One region of the Peribacillus sp. NPDC055009 genome, then DNA from elsewhere that is predicted to be linked to it. Evidence: riboswitches for the same ligand, from Rfam matches in the RefSeq annotation. Region 1 holds a riboswitch; each other region holds the start of a gene.
What was found. Region 1 has a riboswitch for S-adenosylmethionine ahead of ACWF5P_RS04590 (O-acetylhomoserine aminocarboxypropyltransferase/cysteine synthase family protein). Riboswitches for the same ligand answer to the same signal wherever they lie in the genome.

Region 2: another riboswitch for S-adenosylmethionine. It lies ahead of metK (methionine adenosyltransferase); the one in region 1 lies ahead of ACWF5P_RS04590 (O-acetylhomoserine aminocarboxypropyltransferase/cysteine synthase family protein).
Region 3: another riboswitch for S-adenosylmethionine. It lies ahead of ACWF5P_RS24705 (Na+/H+ antiporter NhaC family protein); the one in region 1 lies ahead of ACWF5P_RS04590 (O-acetylhomoserine aminocarboxypropyltransferase/cysteine synthase family protein).
Region 4: another riboswitch for S-adenosylmethionine. It lies ahead of ACWF5P_RS00150 (ATP-binding cassette domain-containing protein); the one in region 1 lies ahead of ACWF5P_RS04590 (O-acetylhomoserine aminocarboxypropyltransferase/cysteine synthase family protein).

What each region holds. Positions count from the first base shown of each region.
Region 1 covers NZ_JBSGVZ010000002.1:161,505-165,788, reverse strand. The annotation lists gene ACWF5P_RS04615 (acyl-CoA dehydrogenase family protein) at 1-765, shown strand, start outside; gene ACWF5P_RS04610 (arsenate reductase family protein) at 905-1,261, shown strand; gene gcvH (glycine cleavage system protein GcvH) at 1,358-1,741, shown strand; gene ACWF5P_RS04600 (toprim domain-containing protein) at 1,833-2,198, shown strand; gene ACWF5P_RS04595 (thioredoxin domain-containing protein) at 2,202-2,510, shown strand; SAM riboswitch class I at 2,655-2,762, shown strand; gene ACWF5P_RS04590 (O-acetylhomoserine aminocarboxypropyltransferase/cysteine synthase family protein) at 2,862-4,172, shown strand.
Region 2 covers NZ_JBSGVZ010000011.1:115,114-119,397, forward strand. The annotation lists gene ACWF5P_RS17315 (gamma carbonic anhydrase) at 1-139, shown strand, start outside; gene metK (methionine adenosyltransferase) at 524-1,717, opposite strand; SAM riboswitch class I at 1,881-2,042, opposite strand; gene pckA (phosphoenolpyruvate carboxykinase (ATP)) at 2,515-4,101, shown strand.
Region 3 covers NZ_JBSGVZ010000026.1:8,110-12,393, forward strand. The annotation lists gene ACWF5P_RS24700 (chromate transporter) at 43-588, shown strand; gene ACWF5P_RS24705 (Na+/H+ antiporter NhaC family protein) at 920-2,227, opposite strand; SAM riboswitch class I at 2,418-2,525, opposite strand; gene ACWF5P_RS24710 (SOS response-associated peptidase) at 2,804-3,475, opposite strand; gene ACWF5P_RS24715 (hypothetical protein) at 3,536-3,691, opposite strand; gene hutG (formimidoylglutamase) at 3,975-4,284, opposite strand, start outside.
Region 4 covers NZ_JBSGVZ010000001.1:33,828-38,111, forward strand. The annotation lists gene ACWF5P_RS00140 (NADPH-dependent FMN reductase) at 45-590, opposite strand; gene ACWF5P_RS00145 (GNAT family N-acetyltransferase) at 1,013-1,480, shown strand; SAM riboswitch class I at 1,620-1,731, shown strand; gene ACWF5P_RS00150 (ATP-binding cassette domain-containing protein) at 1,988-3,010, shown strand; gene ACWF5P_RS00155 (methionine ABC transporter permease) at 3,024-3,674, shown strand; gene ACWF5P_RS00160 (MetQ/NlpA family ABC transporter substrate-binding protein) at 3,696-4,284, shown strand, end outside.

The DNA.
Region 1 (4,284 bases):
GTGAAAGATGGGAAATCAATGGCTGCTGCAATCGCTGAATATGCCATTGAGTGTTCATTGAATAAATTCTTCGCTTCCGAAGTGTTGGATTATGTTACGGACGAAGGCGTACAGCTTCATGGTGGCTATGGTTTCATGCAGGAGTATGAAATTGAAAAAGCATATCGTGATTCCCGGATTAACCGGATCTTTGAAGGTACAAATGAAATCAATCGATTGCTTGTCCCTGGAACTTTCCTGAAGAAAGCACTTAAAGGGGAATTGCCGCTTCTTCAAAAGGCTCAAAGCCTACAAGAGGAATTAATGATGATGATGCCGGAAGAACCTGGTGATGAGCCATTGGCACAAGAAAAAATGCTTGTTAGAAATGCTAAGAAAATCGGGATTCTGGCAGCTGGCCTTGCTGCACAGAAATACGGCAAAACTCTTGATCAAGAACAAGAAATCCTCTCCAACATTGCTGATATCGCATCCCTTGCCTATGCAGCGGAATCCGTGGTATTGCGTACGGAAAAAGCAATAGCAGCTACAGGTTTGGAGAAGAACAAACAAAAAGTGCTTTACACAGAAATCTTCGTTCAGGAAGCTTTCAATGAAATAGAACAGCACGCAAAGGAAACGTTAATCGCAGTGGAAACAGGCGATACTCTTCGCATCATGCTTGCGTCGCTCCGTAAGCTGACAAGGCATAATCCGATCAATGTCATTGCGAAAAAACGTGAAGCTTCCGTCAAGGTAATCGAAGCTGAAAAATATGCTCTTTAAGAAATGAATCAAAGGAAATAAGGGAATGCCCGAGAAGGCATTCCCTTATTTCCTTTGATGAAATCGCATTGGAAAATCAAAAGACAATTCGTTGTATTGCGTGATGAAAACGGGTATTCTATTGATAGGTGGTGAAATGATGGGCTTAACATTATATTGGTACCCAAAATGCGGCACATGCCGTAACGCGAAGAAGTGGCTTGATAATCATGAACTGCAGTATGAAGCGATCCATATAGCGGAAAATCCGCCTTCGCGAACAGAAATAGAACAACTATATAAAATCAGCAATTTGGAGTTGAAGAAGTTTTTCAATACTAGCGGTCAAAAATATCGGGAGCTTGGCTTAAAGGATAAGCTGAAAGAAGCTTCTGAAGCAGAGATGCTTGATATATTGTCCACAGATGGCATGCTTCTGAAAAGGCCGATTGTTACGGATGGCACCAAAGTGACGGTAGGTTTCAAAGAGGAGCAATTCGAACAGGTTTGGAACTGAAAATTTCTCGAAATATTTGGTTAATTCCTTACTTAAACAAACAATCTACCTTATAATGGAATAGATAAAATAAGATGTACATATGGAGGGTTAATAATGACAACAACACCAAAAGAACTTCGTTACACAAAAGAACATGAATGGGTCAAAACGGAAGATGGAACAGTGCGCATTGGAATTACAGCTTTCGCACAGTCCGAGCTTGGGGACATCGTATTCGTTGAGCTTCCGGAAATCGGCGATGAATTGAAAGCGAACGAACCATTCGGAAGTGTTGAATCCGTTAAGACCGTTTCTGAGCTTTATGCACCTATCAGTGGCAAGGTTGTTGAAGTAAACGAAGATTTAAGTGACAACCCTGAATATGTAAATGAGTCTCCTTATGAAAAGGCATGGATGGTTGTGCTTGAACCATCTAATAGCAGTGATATTGAAAGCCTGATGAGCGCTGAAGAGTATGAGAGTTTAATCAACGGTTAAAAAAAGGAGAGGGGGGACTGAAAAGGCCTGCTCTCTTTTTCATTTTGTACCGTGGCAGTTGCACACATAATTCGTGAGATGGAGTGATGACATGGAGTGGGGCGAATTCGATAAAGTGATCATTGTAGAAGGCAGTTCCGATAGAAGAAAAGTTGCCTCCGTTTTAAATGAAGATGTGGAAATAAGATGTACGAATGGGACCATATCATTAACTAAGCTGGATGAATTAGTGGATGAATTGATGGACCGTGATGTTTATCTCCTTTTTGACGCAGATGAATCAGGAGAAAAGCTGCGGAAGCAGTTCCGAAGGGAAATGCCTGAGGCGAACCACCTGTATATTAATAAAATGTACAAAGAAGTGGAAAGCTCACCCGAACATCATATCGCAACTGTGCTTCTATCTGCCAATATGAATGTGAAAATGAAATTTTTAAGTCAAAGGGTGAACGACTAATTGATGCAGGAATGGAAAGAAGAAGAGTGTAAGCTTGCTGTTGAACATGGGGAAACCTTTTGCTTATATTTATATACCCCTTTATGCGGCACTTGTCAGGTTGCCTCCAAGATGCTGACGATATCCTTGGAGCTATTCCCGGAATTGAAGGCAGGCAAAATGAATATGAATTATGTCCAAGCAATTGCCGAATCATATGAAATTGAAAGTGTTCCATGTTTATTGTTTTTCAAAGAAGGACGGCTGCACAAAAAAATATATGCCTTTCAATCCGTTCCTTATTTGTACGGATTGCTTAAGGAAATCAGCTAAGAAACCAATCGGAACCGTGGTTGGTTTCTTTGTTGCGGACATATGAATGTTAGATGAAATTAAACAAAGAATATTCTAACAATTCATTGACTGATTTAATCTAAAATGCTATATTTTGAATTAAGTAACAGCAGAATTTAATAGTTCTTATCAAGAGTGGCGGAGGGACTGGCCCGACGAAGCCCGGCAACCGGTATAAATTTTTATATACGGTGCTAATTCCAGCAGAGTGTTGGCTCTGGTAGATGAGGTGTATTCTTGAAACCTCTTCTTATTGAAGTGGTTTTTTTGTTTATAAAAGGCCAGACATCATATAATTCCAACTAAATCCATAGAAAAAGGTGAAATCATATGTCAGGGAAAAAATTGCGTTTCGAAACATTGAGTGTTCATGGCGGTCTGCAAGCTGATGAAACAGGTGCACGTGCAGTTCCTATCTACCAAAGCAATGCATACTTGTTCAAGGACACCGACCATGCAGCGAATTTATTTGGCCTAAAGGAGAATGGCTATATATATTCACGACTCCATAATCCCACGATCAGCGTTTTTGAGGAAAGAATGGCCTTATTGGAAGGCGGAATCGGCGGATTGGCAACAGCAAGCGGAATGGCTGCCATCTCACTTTCAATCCTGAATATTGCCGCTGCAGGGGATGAGATTGTTTCAGCATCTACATTATATGGCGGTACGTATAACCTTTTTGAAAATACTCTTCCTAAATACGGGATTAAAGTGAAGTTCGTTTCTCCTGATGACCCTGAAAATTTCAAAAGGGCGATTACGCCAAGAACTAAAGCCATTTTTGCTGAAACCATCGGAAATCCAAGTTTGAGGGTGCTTGATATTGAAGCGGTAGCGAAAATCGCCCATGATGCCGGAATACCTTTAATCATTGATAATACCTTTGCGACACCGTATCTATGCAGACCAATTGATTTTGGAGCGGATATTGTCATCCATTCCGCTACAAAATGGCTTCTGGGAAATGGAACTACGCTTGGCGGTGTCATCGTGGATGGAGGGAAATTCGATTGGAACTCGCCAAATTACCCTGGCTTCACAGAGCCTGACCCAAGTTACGACAATCTGGTATACGCCGAGGCAGTTGGACCTGCCGCATTCATAACGAAAGCCCGAGTCCAGTTACTCCGTGATTTAGGACCTGCGCTAAGTGCCCAAAGTGCATTCCAGTTTACGCTGGGACTTGAAACGCTGCATGTAAGGATGAAAGAGCATCTATCAAACACCAAGTCTGTCATTAAATATTTAAAAAACCATCCTGCGGTGACTTGGGTTTCACATCCTGGTGATGAGGATCATCCCGATAAAGCCCTTGCGGAAAAATATTTGCCAAAGGGAGCTGGATCTGTTGTGACTTTTGGGATACAAGGTAATCGAGAAGCTGGGGCAAAACTTATCAATTCGGTGGAATTATGGTCCCATGTAGCGAATGTTGGGGATGCGAAGAGCTTGATCATCCACCCAGCCAGTACGACCCATCAACAATTGAATGAGGCAGGTCTTGCGAAAGCGGGTGTGAGTGCCGACCAAGTCCGTTTATCGATTGGGATTGAAAATGTAGAGGATTTAATAGAAGATTTGGAGCAGGCAATTGAAAAAGCGACGAATATAGTCTCCTTGACATCCAAAACGGTTTAAGTAAAGTTTCTGTATGCTTGTACTAGAAATATTATACATTGCACTCCTTTTTTATCTATGATAAAATTTCTCCATACTAAAGAACTTAATGATGTACAAATATTCTATATAT
Region 2 (4,284 bases), on a different contig from region 1:
ACCGAACATGCTGGCATTCGGACGCCCAGCTAAAGTCATTCGCGAAATCAACGAAGAAGATCGCCAGGATATGGAACGCATCGTTCGCGAATATGCCGAAAAAGGACAATACTATAAAACCGCGGAACGCATAAAGTGAATTGACTGAAAGTTACGAGTATTGTACTCAAACTCTCGAGTATTTGCTACAAATTCACGAGTATTTACTCCAAACTCACGAGTATACGCTCTAAATTCATGAGTATATGCTCTAAACTCATGAGTATACGCTCTAAACTCTCGAGTATACGCTCTAAAATCTCGAGTATACGCTCTAAAATCTCGAGTACTTGCTACAAACTCTCGAGTAACGCTTCAACCTCACGATTTGATGACCCAAACAAACTTGTAAACGACTTTAACTCACGAGTTTTGCACGTATTTTATATTTCTTTGGGATTTCTTGAATTATTCCCGCTGACGGCAAAATTAATCCACAAAAAAAAGGTGTCCCGCAAATTGCGGGACACCTTTTTTATATGATTTACGCTTGTGCTTTTAATGTTTCTGCTTTGTCCGTGCGTTCCCATGGAAGATCGACATCTGTACGGCCAAAGTGTCCGTAAGCAGCTGTTTGTTTGTAGATCGGACGACGAAGGTCAAGCATTTTGATGATGCCAGCTGGACGAAGGTCGAAGTTAGCACGAACTAGGTCAACAAGGACTTCTTCGCTAACTGTACCAGTTCCGAACGTATCAATTGAAATCGATACAGGCTCTGCCACACCGATTGCGTATGCCAATTGAACTTCCGCTTTGTCGGCAAGGCCGGCTGCCACGATGTTTTTCGCAACATAACGAGCAGCGTATGCAGCAGAACGGTCAACTTTAGTAGCATCCTTACCAGAGAATGCACCGCCGCCGTGACGAGCGTATCCACCGTAAGTATCAACGATGATTTTACGTCCAGTAAGACCAGCATCCCCTTGAGGTCCGCCAATTACGAAACGGCCAGTCGGGTTGATGAAGTATTTAGTTTGAGCATCGATCAATTCAGCTGGAACGACCGCTTTGATCACATGTTCTTTTAGATCGGCTTGAATTTGTTCAAGCGTAATTTCAGCATCATGCTGTGTAGAGATAACGATTGTATCTACACGTACAGGACGGTTATTCTCATCATATTCCACAGTTACCTGTGTTTTACCATCAGGGCGTAAGTAAGCAAGAGTTTCATCTTTACGAACTTGAGCCAGGCGGAATGAAAGTTTATGCGCCAATGAAATCGGAAGCGGCATAAGCTCTTCTGTTTCATTACAAGCAAATCCGAACATAAGACCTTGGTCCCCTGCACCGATTGCATCGATTTCTTCCTCTGACATGTTTCCTTCACGAGCTTCCAATGCTTTATCGACTCCAGCTGCGATATCGGCAGACTGCTCATCAATGGAACTCAACACTGCACAAGTTTCAGCATCGAAACCGTATTTCGCACGTGTGTAGCCAATTCCTTTAATCGTATCACGAACGATACGCGGAATATCCACGTAAGCGGACGTTGTAATTTCACCAGCAACAAGTACAAGGCCTGTTGTTACACTAGTTTCACACGCAACACGTGCATTTGCATCCTTAGCTAGGATAGCATCTAAAATGGAATCTGAAATCTGATCACAAATTTTGTCCGGATGGCCCTCTGTAACAGATTCAGAAGTAAATAGACGTTTCTTTGACATCATATTTCCTCCTTGGAAGTTAGTATGTTGTAGGCATAAGCCTGATTTTTACGGAACTCGTTTCCCTCATTAGTTTCAACTATAGACACAGAATTACTTATGAAAAACACAAAAACCTTCCCTGGCAAATGAGGAAAGGTTTAAAATTCTGTCTTCTATCCTTTCACTCTTATCGTTCAAGGGTTTTTACCTTGCTCAGGTTAGCACCATCACCACTATTCCTTGAAGATCTTCGCTTTATTTTCGGCGATCGATCTTGGAGTCAAGTTCAATATGGCAGGTTGCTGGGTTTCAAAGGGCCTGTCCCTCCACCAACTCGGGATAAGAGAATCCGTACAATTTAAGATATTATCGTATCTGGTTGGAATTTGTCAATGCTTTTCTAAAAAGAACATTTCCGCCCAGTATGGCTTTCTTTTGAAAAAAGTGTTGATACAGCGTTTTTGAAGGGTTTACAATGCAAAATACGAATAGAAATGTTGGAAATTGCCATTAATAATAAGTATTAAGCATACGAAAAACGACTTCACCATTGGAAATATATTGCTTACTTACTTCCTATTAAAATAAAATTGACTTCATTAAAGTATATGTGATAATCCTGACTCGGTTCCTGCCGGAATAAAATTGACTTCATTAAAGTATATGTGATAATCCTGACTCGGTTCCTGCCGGAATAAAATGATTAACGTGTCCAGCTGAAAATAATCACAAATTAGAAGAAATAGTATAGACTATTTAAATGAATGTGTTATACTAATTGTAATCTAAAAACTTAAACAAAGGAAGGTACCTCATATATGAATTCTGTAGATGTTTCTAATGAGTTACACCAGTTATTAACAGGAAACAATGTGCAAACTCAACTTTCAGTTCCTCAATTGGTCGAAAAAGTATTAAGCAGAAATGAAGGCGTTTTAACATCAACCGGCGCAGTAAAAGCTGAAACCGGCAAATATACTGGTCGTTCACCTAAAGATAAATTTATCGTGGAAGAAGCATCCGTTAAAGATAAAATCGATTGGGGTTCAGTGAACCAGCCAATTTCCGAAGATGTGTTCAATAAACTATATAATAAAGTAGTTGACTACCTAAAAGCAAAAGAAGAGATTTTTGTTTTTAAAGGTTTCGCTGGTGCAGACGAATCATCTCGTCTTCCAATCCGTGTTGTTAATGAATATGCTTGGCATAACCTTTTCGCCCATACTTTGTTCATCCGTCCAAATGAAGAGGAACTAAGAGGTCACGAAGCTGAATTCACAATCCTTTCTGCACCTAACTTCAAAGCAGACCCAGAAGTGGACGGAACCACTTCCGAAACTTTCATCATCGTTTCATTTGAACGACGTACCATCCTGATCGGCGGAACCGAATATGCAGGAGAAATGAAAAAATCGATCTTCTCGATCATGAACTACTTACTTCCAGAGGCTGGAATCCTTCCAATGCATTGCTCTGCTAACGTAGGACGTGAAGGGGACGTCGCTTTATTCTTCGGTCTGTCCGGTACAGGCAAAACAACTTTATCAGCAGACACTAGCCGTAAACTGATTGGCGATGACGAGCACGGCTGGTCTTCTAATGGCGTATTCAACATCGAAGGCGGCTGCTATGCGAAAACGATCAATCTTTCACGTGAAAAAGAACCACAAATTTTCGATGCAATCCGTTTCGGTGCCGTATTGGAAAATGTTGTTGTTGATCCGGATACACGTGAAGCGAACTATGATGACAGTTCATTGACTGAAAACACTCGTGCTGCTTACCAAATGCAAGCGATCGATAACATCGTGAACCCAAGTATTGCAGGACATCCAAATACAATCATTTTCTTAACAGCTGATGCTTCAGGCGTTCTGCCTCCAATCAGCAAGCTTTCCAAAGAACAGGCAATGTTCCACTTCCTAAGCGGATACACTAGTAAATTGGCTGGTACTGAAAGAGGCGTAACTTCACCGGAAGCTACATTCTCCACTTGCTTCGGATCTCCATTCTTACCTCTTCCAGCTCAACGCTATGCTGAGATGCTTGGTGATAAAATTGACGAGCACAATGCAAAGGTATACCTTGTCAACACTGGATGGACTGGCGGAGCATACGGAACTGGAAGCCGTATGAAACTTGCTTACACTCGTGCAATGGTACAAGCGGCACTTGAAGGTGAATTAGCGAACATCGAAACGATCAAAGATGATATCTTCGGCTTGGATATCCCGCTTCATGTTCCTGGTGTTCCTGATGAAGTGCTTCAGCCAATCAAGACTTGGGCAGATCCTGCCGCTTATAAAGAAGCAGCAACGGACCTTGCCGCACAATTCCGTGCTAACTTCAAGAAATTCGGCAGCGTTCCAAGTGAAATCGAAGAACTTGGCGGACCGACAGCTTAATAAATTGTACACAAAAGGACCAAGCTCTTGCTTGGTCCTTTCAGTTTGTCGACAAGAAATGTCTCATCCCGAACCATGATTTCAAAACATTTCTTCGTTATCCTTCATTCATTGTTTACTTTTTGAATGGAATCCTCAGAAATTTGCTACACTCCTGCCACTCGCTATCCAAAACCCCGCTAG
Region 3 (4,284 bases), on a different contig from region 1:
CAAAAAAGGGTCTAACTAATTTTCAAGAAAGTGTGTGATGGAATGATGGAATTGTGGGAGTTGTTTAGCACCTTCTTTATTATCGGCTTTGTATCGTTTGGAGGCGGATACGCCATGATTCCCGTAATAGAATCGGAAGTCTCACAGCATGGATGGATGACGACGCAGCAATTTACTGATATCATCGCGATTTCCGGTATGTCCCCAGGCCCTGTCACTGCCAATAGTGCCATTCTTGTTGGCTATTCTACTGCTGGATTTGCAGGGGCCATTTCATCTGCTTTCGGAATCTTACTTCCTGCTATTATATTCGTAACCGTTATAGCCACCTTCTTCAGCAAATTGAATCATTACCCAGTTATTCAATCCATGTTCTATGGACTAAGACCCATTGTCACTGGTTTAATCCTCTTTGCAGCAATCAGCTTTGCACTTTCCAATAATATGATAGCGCTGAACTTTTCTTGGCATGCGATAAGCTTATTACTCGTTTTTGGATTATCGTTATTTGCCCTAATGAAATTACGCTGGCACCCAGCCTATGTAATTATCCTTTCCGGTTTAGTTGGTGTTGTCCTCTATTCATGACAGGTGTCGCACACACAACCATCATTAATTTGGACCGGAATTAAGCAGAAAAATTGAAGAATGATTGATACTATATGAATGGGAGAAAACTTGATTATGTTTATGTATTTACCATACAAAAAACACCCTGTATCCAATGATTCAGGGTGTTCAGACTGCAGACAAACTCGATGAAATTTTAGGGGTTTGTACAATTTGAACGTTGATTTCCCCTCCAGGCACTCGCTTTCCGCGGGCGGTCCGGGAGCCTTTGCGCCTGCGGGGTCTCCCCTGGACTCGCTTTTCCCGCAGGAGTCTCGCACACCCGCTCCAATCAACTTTGTTTTAACTTTTAGTTCTTCGATCCATCATTTCCCGGCTGAAACCGTGGAAAACCAATCAAGATGGCAATGACGCCACAAAATCCAATTAGTATTGGGTAATATGAATACTGCAAGATGCTTATCGGAGAAATCTTTGCTACCCCTGCTGCAACAAGCAGTTGTGCTCCATATGGTATCAACCCTTGGATACAACATGCAAATATGTCAAGCAAGCTCGCTGATTTACGCGGATCAATCCCATACTTTTCAGCGATATTTTTGGCAAGTGGCCCGGCAATGATAATCGAAATCGTGTTATTTGCCGTTGAAAGGTTTGTCAAACCAACAAGCCCTGCAATGCTGAATTCCGCCCCTTTTTTTGATTTGCTATTTCGGGTCACTAGATGGAGTAGATAATCGATGCCACCATTATGTTTGATAACAGCTACCATACCTGCAATTAAAATGGCAAGGAAGGAGATTTCATACATTCCCGCCATTCCTTCTCCAACTTTTTGAATGACACCCAACGGTTTATAACTTCCATCAGCCAAGCCGATAATTCCGGCAAATACGATTCCGATGGAAAGGACCAGGAACACATTGACTCCTGCCAATGCAGTGATCAATACGCAAAGATATGGAAGAATCTTCACCCAATTATAAGAATGTTGGGAGATGTCAGCTTGTTCACCCATTGTTAAAATTCCAAGGATTGCACATGTGATGATGGCCGCAGGTAAAACGATGAAAAAATTCACTTTAAACTTATCCTTCATTTTCGTTCCCTGAGTTCGAACTGCAGCGATTGTCGTATCTGAAATGAAGGAAAGGTTATCCCCAAACATCGCACCACCAATAACGGCCGCCATTGATAGGGCAAGCGAAATATCTGTTTGCTCACTAATCCCGACCCCTATAGGTGCCAATGCAACAATCGTTCCCATGCTTGTCCCCATGGATAAAGAAATAAAACAAGCAATAATGAATATCCCTACCATTAATAGATTTTGCGGAAAAACAGCTAAGGCAAGATTCACTGTCGATTCAACTGCTCCCATGCCATTGGCAACTTCGGCAAAAGCGCCAGCTAAAAGGAAAATGATAACCATTAACATAATATTGGCGTCCCCGGCACCTTTACAGAAGATATCAACCTTATGATTGAATGTCTCTTTCGGATTCATTGCCAATGCAGCTGCCGAAGCAATTGAAATTGCAACAATCACCGGAAATGAATAAAAATCTTTAGTGATGATTCCGGACCCTATAAATAAAATTAAAAATACGACAAATGGGATCAATGCCCATGGATTCCCTTTATTGTTTGCACTCATGATGTACACCTCTTTTTATTTTTCCCGTGACATGTGTCACAGCTCTTATTCTATTAACAGCTTTCGCAAATAACTCCAATTTGAACCTACCTGATTATCTAGTCTTGGAGATATAGCAAAAAAACTGGCATAAAAAAGACCCCTTCTATTTAACAACAAGAAGAGGTCTTTTAATTTATAAAAAACACCCTCCTTATCTTTCAGGCAAAAATCAGCCTGCTGGATTTGGCACAGCACTCCATTTAAGTCCGCTGCCGAGACATCTTCGGGCCAGTCCCTCCGTCTCTCTTGATAAGAAGATTACATTATATAATTTATCAAATATTACGATGCCTTCCAGAAAAGTACCACACTGGAAACTTGCTGAAACCATCTGAGTTTGTGAAAGTGACATCGAAAGTCTTTTTGAAAAGCAAATATAACAGTACAGCATTTTGTCTATTTTCGCAAGGGTTAATTTTAAAGTATTTTACATGCACTCTTTACTATTTATAAAGAAATCTTGACATGTGCGGTTAATCAGTTTTTTTCATTTATCGGGACGGAATTCATATAAAAAAGAGGTCTTATGACCTCTCAGCAAATTTGTTGTATTAGGTTAGATGAATTATTTTTGGTCGAATTCACATCAGTCGATACCTCAAAGGCTTCCATCTGTTCCGAATCGAATGACTTTAAATACTGCTGCAGATATGCAGGATCATTATTTGTTGGACTCAACCATTCTTTTTCATCTTCTGGTTTAAGGATGACAGGCATACGATCATGAATGCTGGTCATTAGCTCATTAGGAACGGTTGTTATAACGGAGCATGAATAGACGCTGATGCCTTCAGGAGATTTCCAGGATTCCCAGATACCCGCCATTCCAAATGGAGCATGATTCTTCAGTTTTATTCGCATCGGTATTTTTCTTTCCGGTGTCTTCTTCCATTCATAAAAAGAGTCAGCGATTATCAAGCATCTCTTCTTCTTATACGCATTCCTGAAGCTTGCTTTCTCAGCAATGGTTTCCGCTCTGGCATTGATCATTTTGTAGCCCACTTTTTCGTCTTTTGCCCAGAAAGGAATGAGTCCCCACCGAAGATATCCAAGTCGATTCCTTGCCCCGTCATTAATGACGGAGAGAACGGATTGGGAGGGAGCAATATTGTAGCTGAATTGGTATTCCCCATCAAACGATCCTTGAATATCAAACCGATCTTTTATTTCTTCAATGTCAGTGAAAAGGGTAAAACGTCCACACATACTATCGCCTACCGTATTAGAATTTATTACAGTGTAACAAATCGAACGGACAGGCACAAATCAGCGTTCTAAAATCCTGATGTCGGTAAATGGTTGATTAAATAATTCGCTGGAAATCAAAAGAGTTCCAAGGACTTCTCTTTCATCTTCAGCTTTAATGATTTCCGACAAGATCAAGGTACTGCCATTCCTGACCGTCACTTTATATTCATTCATAAAAAATCCCCCCTAGATGGTTGTTATTATAAACCAAAAACCCACAAGTATCAGTAGTGAACTTTGGTAGAGCCATGGTTAATCCTATAACGGGGAGTCAAGCAATGGCCCCGACCATTAACGCGTGTAAAGGAGGCGTAAAAAAGACTGTCCATGAATGATTCACGGACAGCCTGGGTGCAGCCAAAGGACTTAGTTTCAATACTTATAATTGAGCATGGAGATAACATTGAGGAAAGCTGGAAGGACCAAATTGGAATTGCCCCTCTTCCATATCCATTCATTATTTAAAATGCAGCAAAACTTCATTTATTAAATGTGCTGCCAATGTTACGGTTTTATTATTTTCGTCCAACGAAGGATTCACTTCCGAAATGTCAAAGGAGAGGATTTTTTCATTCGATACGATATGCCTAATAATCGCACGTACCAATTTCGGATTCAGTCCAAACGGCGATGGAGCACTCACCCCAGGTGCGTATGCTGAATCAATGACGTCCGTACATAATGTAAGCATAATGTAGTCATTTTTATTAACGAATTCATTTATCCGCCGCTTTGTTTCATCCATTTCGTTCAATGACAAATCTTCT
Region 4 (4,284 bases), on a different contig from region 1:
GACTCCCAGCAGGCTCAAACCGGCTGGGAGTCTTTTTTTAATCATTAACGAGTATGATGATTATACCAGCTAATGAAATTATCCACGACCGTATCGATAAACTGGACAGTCGACTCATGTGTAAGCCTGCCTTCGTTATCGATTTTGTCATGCACTGCACCAACATATACTTCATTCCCTGGAAGGAGTGGGGAGGCGATGCCTATTGCGAATAAGATTTCACGCAAATGCAATTGAGCTTTAACCGTTCCTAATTGCCCCATTGAAGCACCCATGATCCATGATGGTTTGCCGATTAAGACTTTATCGACACGTGATAACCAATCGATTGCATTGCCCAATACACCTGGAATCGTACCGTTGTATTCAGGAGTTACCCACAAAACTGCATCTGCTTCGGCCACTTTGCTTTTAAATTCTTTTACAACTGATGGAGGGTCATTTTCAATATCTTGATCATAAAAAGGTAAATCCCGAATGTTCAATATTTCGAGATCGAACCGATCTTGATATCTAGATTGAATATATTTGGCAAGCTTAAGGTTGTAAGACTCTTTACGGATACTTCCCACTATTGCAACAACTTTCATCTTCAATACCTCCAATGATTTTTATAATGGATAATCATGTAAATGTATTCCACTTACCTATTATAATTGGAATGTAAATGAAAGGGAAAAAGGATGCTTGGGAAAAAGTTGAGTTAGAGCTTAATAAACAAATTCCTCTCGAACATTCATTCACTTAGGGTTACCCTGCAAAGTTAGACTCGAAAATTAAATAGATTTGTTTGTGCCAATCCAATCCCCATTACTAGAACTCACCAAACAATATTGCATTTGTTTTTAATTTAATATTATGACCATTCCTATAGGGATTAAGGAAAAATCCTTTCAGAGAAAATGAAATAAGACGCTTGAAAAGTAAATAATGAAATATCATGAAGACCGTAAGTGAAATGTTTTTTTTTTGCTTGAAAACTATTTCACTAAAATGATAGGAGAGGATGAAGTTGATCTTTCGTACCATTGATACGGACAAAGATAAAGATATTATCGTTAAATTCAGGAAAGATTCCTTTGTTGTAAGTTTTGGATCTGAGGCAGGTTTTGGAGATGAAAATACATATCTGCAACGAATGGAAGAAAGGGTCCGCAAATTCCCGGGGGGACAGGTGATCATTGAAAAGGACCAAGTACCGATTGGGCAAATGGAACTTCGAATTCGGGAGTATGAAGGAACTGAGATCGGCTATGTAGATCTATTTTATCTTATTCCCGGATACCGCAGTAAAGGCCTTGGCAAGGAATTGGTTCGCTATGCAGAAAACTTTTTCGGGCGATTTAATGTATCCGAATATCATTTAAGGGTTTCTCCGGATAATCAAAGGGCGATTCGCTTATATAAGAATTCAGGCATGATGAAGATAAGGGAAGAAAATGAAATATACCCAGTATGGAGAATGGGCAAATCATTATAGAATATAAAATTTAACTATATTAATATAATTAAAAGGCGTCAATCACTATACTGTGAAAATATTTTAACCGATGAAAAATAGGGTTGACTTTAGAGAAATTAGAATATATAGTGAAGGACATAATTAAATATAACGTTAATTCTTATCAAGAGATGTGGAGGGACTTGGCCCTATGATACCTCGGCAGCGGGTTTTTACTTTTGTAAAAATACTGTGCTAATTCCAACGGACGAAAGTTTGAAAGATAAGAAGGAGCTTTTCTTAGATAATTAATTTAAGAGTTTACTCTTTTTTATGTCTAAAGAGGCCTCTTCTGTCTGATGACGGAAGAGGCCTCTTTTGTTTATTCAAAATGTATATGGTTATTAGGGAATTTGGTGCAATTACTCATGAGTTTCGCAGATTTACTCGTGAGTTTCGAATTTAACCCTATCATTATGAAGCGTTGCAAAGCTCTTCTCTCTGGATAATGAATTCGTACAAATAAACAACATGGGGGGAGATTGGATGATTGAGTTTCAAAATGTTAAAAAGGTATATCAAACAAAGAAACAGACTGTCGAGGCTTTGAAGGGCATTAATTTGACAGTGGAAAAGGGGGATATATTCGGTGTAGTCGGTTATAGCGGGGCCGGGAAGAGTACGTTGATCAGGTTGGTCAATTTGCTTGAACATCCTTCAGCTGGTTCGGTGATTGTTGGGGGCAAGGATTTAACCAAATTGAGCGCGAAGGAATTACGGGCAGAAAAGAAAAAAATCGGGATGATCTTTCAGCATTTCAATTTGCTAAACTCAAAGACCGTTTTTGATAATATCGCCATGCCGCTGATTTTATCGGGAACCCCTGGTAAAGAAATCAAAAAGCGGGTAGGCGAGCTGTTGGAGTTCGTTGGCTTATCGAGCAAAGCAAAGAGTTATCCGGAACAATTATCCGGCGGTCAAAAGCAGCGGATCGGCATTGCGAGAGCATTGGCTACCAATCCATCGATCTTATTGTGTGATGAAGCTACCTCGGCATTGGATCCGCAAACAACGAGTGCTGTTCTGCAGCTCTTAAAGAAAATCAATAAAGAATACAATATTACCATTCTGCTAATCACTCATGAGATGTCTGTCATTCGGGAAATTTGCAATAAGGTAGCGGTCATGGAGGGCGGATGCGTCGTTGAACAAGGTTCGGTTTTCGAAGTTTTTGCGAAGCCGCAAACGGATATTGCAAAAAACTTCGTGAGAACGGTCATACATGACGAAATTCCACAAAGTTTCCTAAAAAGCATAGGGTCCCATATCCCGATTATTTGGAAAATTAATTTTATTGGGACTACTTCGGGTACTCCTTTGCTTTCAACCATCTCGAAGAAATATGATGTTCATTTAAGTGTTTTATCAGCCAATATTTCTGAAATTCAGGAAACGCCTTTCGGGAATTTGATCATCGAAGTGACCGGGAATAAAAATGAGGTGGACAAGGCTTATCAGTATATTAAAGATGAGGGGATTCTCGTCCAGGAGGTGCAGATAAATGGGTAATACGCTTTGGGGAATGGAAATAACGGCAGATCAGCTGTCGACAGCTTTCGGTGACACACTTTATATGGTAGCCATCTCATTGGTATTTTCCGGATTGATTGGTCTTCCGCTTGGTATCCTGCTTGTCATTACAAGAAAGGGTCATATCCTGGAGAATAAATGGGTCTTTAATGTATTGAACCCGATCATCAATATATTGCGGTCGGTTCCTTTCATCATCTTGCTAGTAGCACTTATTCCGTTTACCAGAATGATTGTAGGCAGTGCGATCGGAACGAATGCGGCCATTGTTCCGCTAATCTTTTACGCGGCTCCTTATATCGCCCGGCTTGTGGAGAACTCCCTGTTGGAAGTGGACAAAGGGATCATCGAGGCAGCTCAGGCGATGGGGGCGACGACATGGCAAATCATTTATCGTTTTTTGATTCCTGAGGGACTTAGTTCGTTGATCCTTACATTTACAACAGCGACAATCGGGCTTGTTGGATCTACGGCCATGGCAGGTGCCGTCGGTGCAGGCGGGGTCGGAGATTTAGCTTTGGCTTACGGTTATCAAAGGTTTGATACGATGACGATGATCGTCACAGTGGCGGCGCTCGTGATCATCGTTCAATTACTGCAATCCACCGGGAATTTTGTTTCAAGAAAAATCAGAAGAAGATAAAAATAACAGGAGGTAGGAGAAATGAAGAAAATCTTATTAACGATCATAGTATTGGCATTGGCCATCTTGTCTGCAGCATGCGGGAAAGAAGAAGGTGCATCAGGCGGTTCGGATGATGTGAAAACAGTAAAAGTCGGTGTCAGCAGCGGGGATACAAGAACATGGGAATACATTGTCGACATAGCGAAAGAGGAAGGGCTTAATATTGAACTGGTCACTTTCAATGATTATATCCAACCGAACCTTGCTTTAAGTGAAGGTGAAATTGATGCCAATTCATTCCAAACGGTCGCATACTTCGATGAATTCGTTCAAGACCAAAATCTGAAATTAGAGGCCATCGGGTCGACTGTCATTGCTCCTATGGGCCTTTATTCGAAAAAACATAAAGATCTCAAGGATCTTCCGGATGGCGCTACGATTGCCGTTCCGAATGAAGCAACGAACTTTGGCCGTGCATTGCTTCTTCTTCAGGAAGCTGGATTGATTACATTGAAAGAGGAATTCAATGGATCGGGATCATTGGAAATCATTAAGGAAAATCCGAAAAACTTGAAAATCCAACCTGTTGCTGCCGGCAATACACCGCGTCTATTGGATGATGCCGATG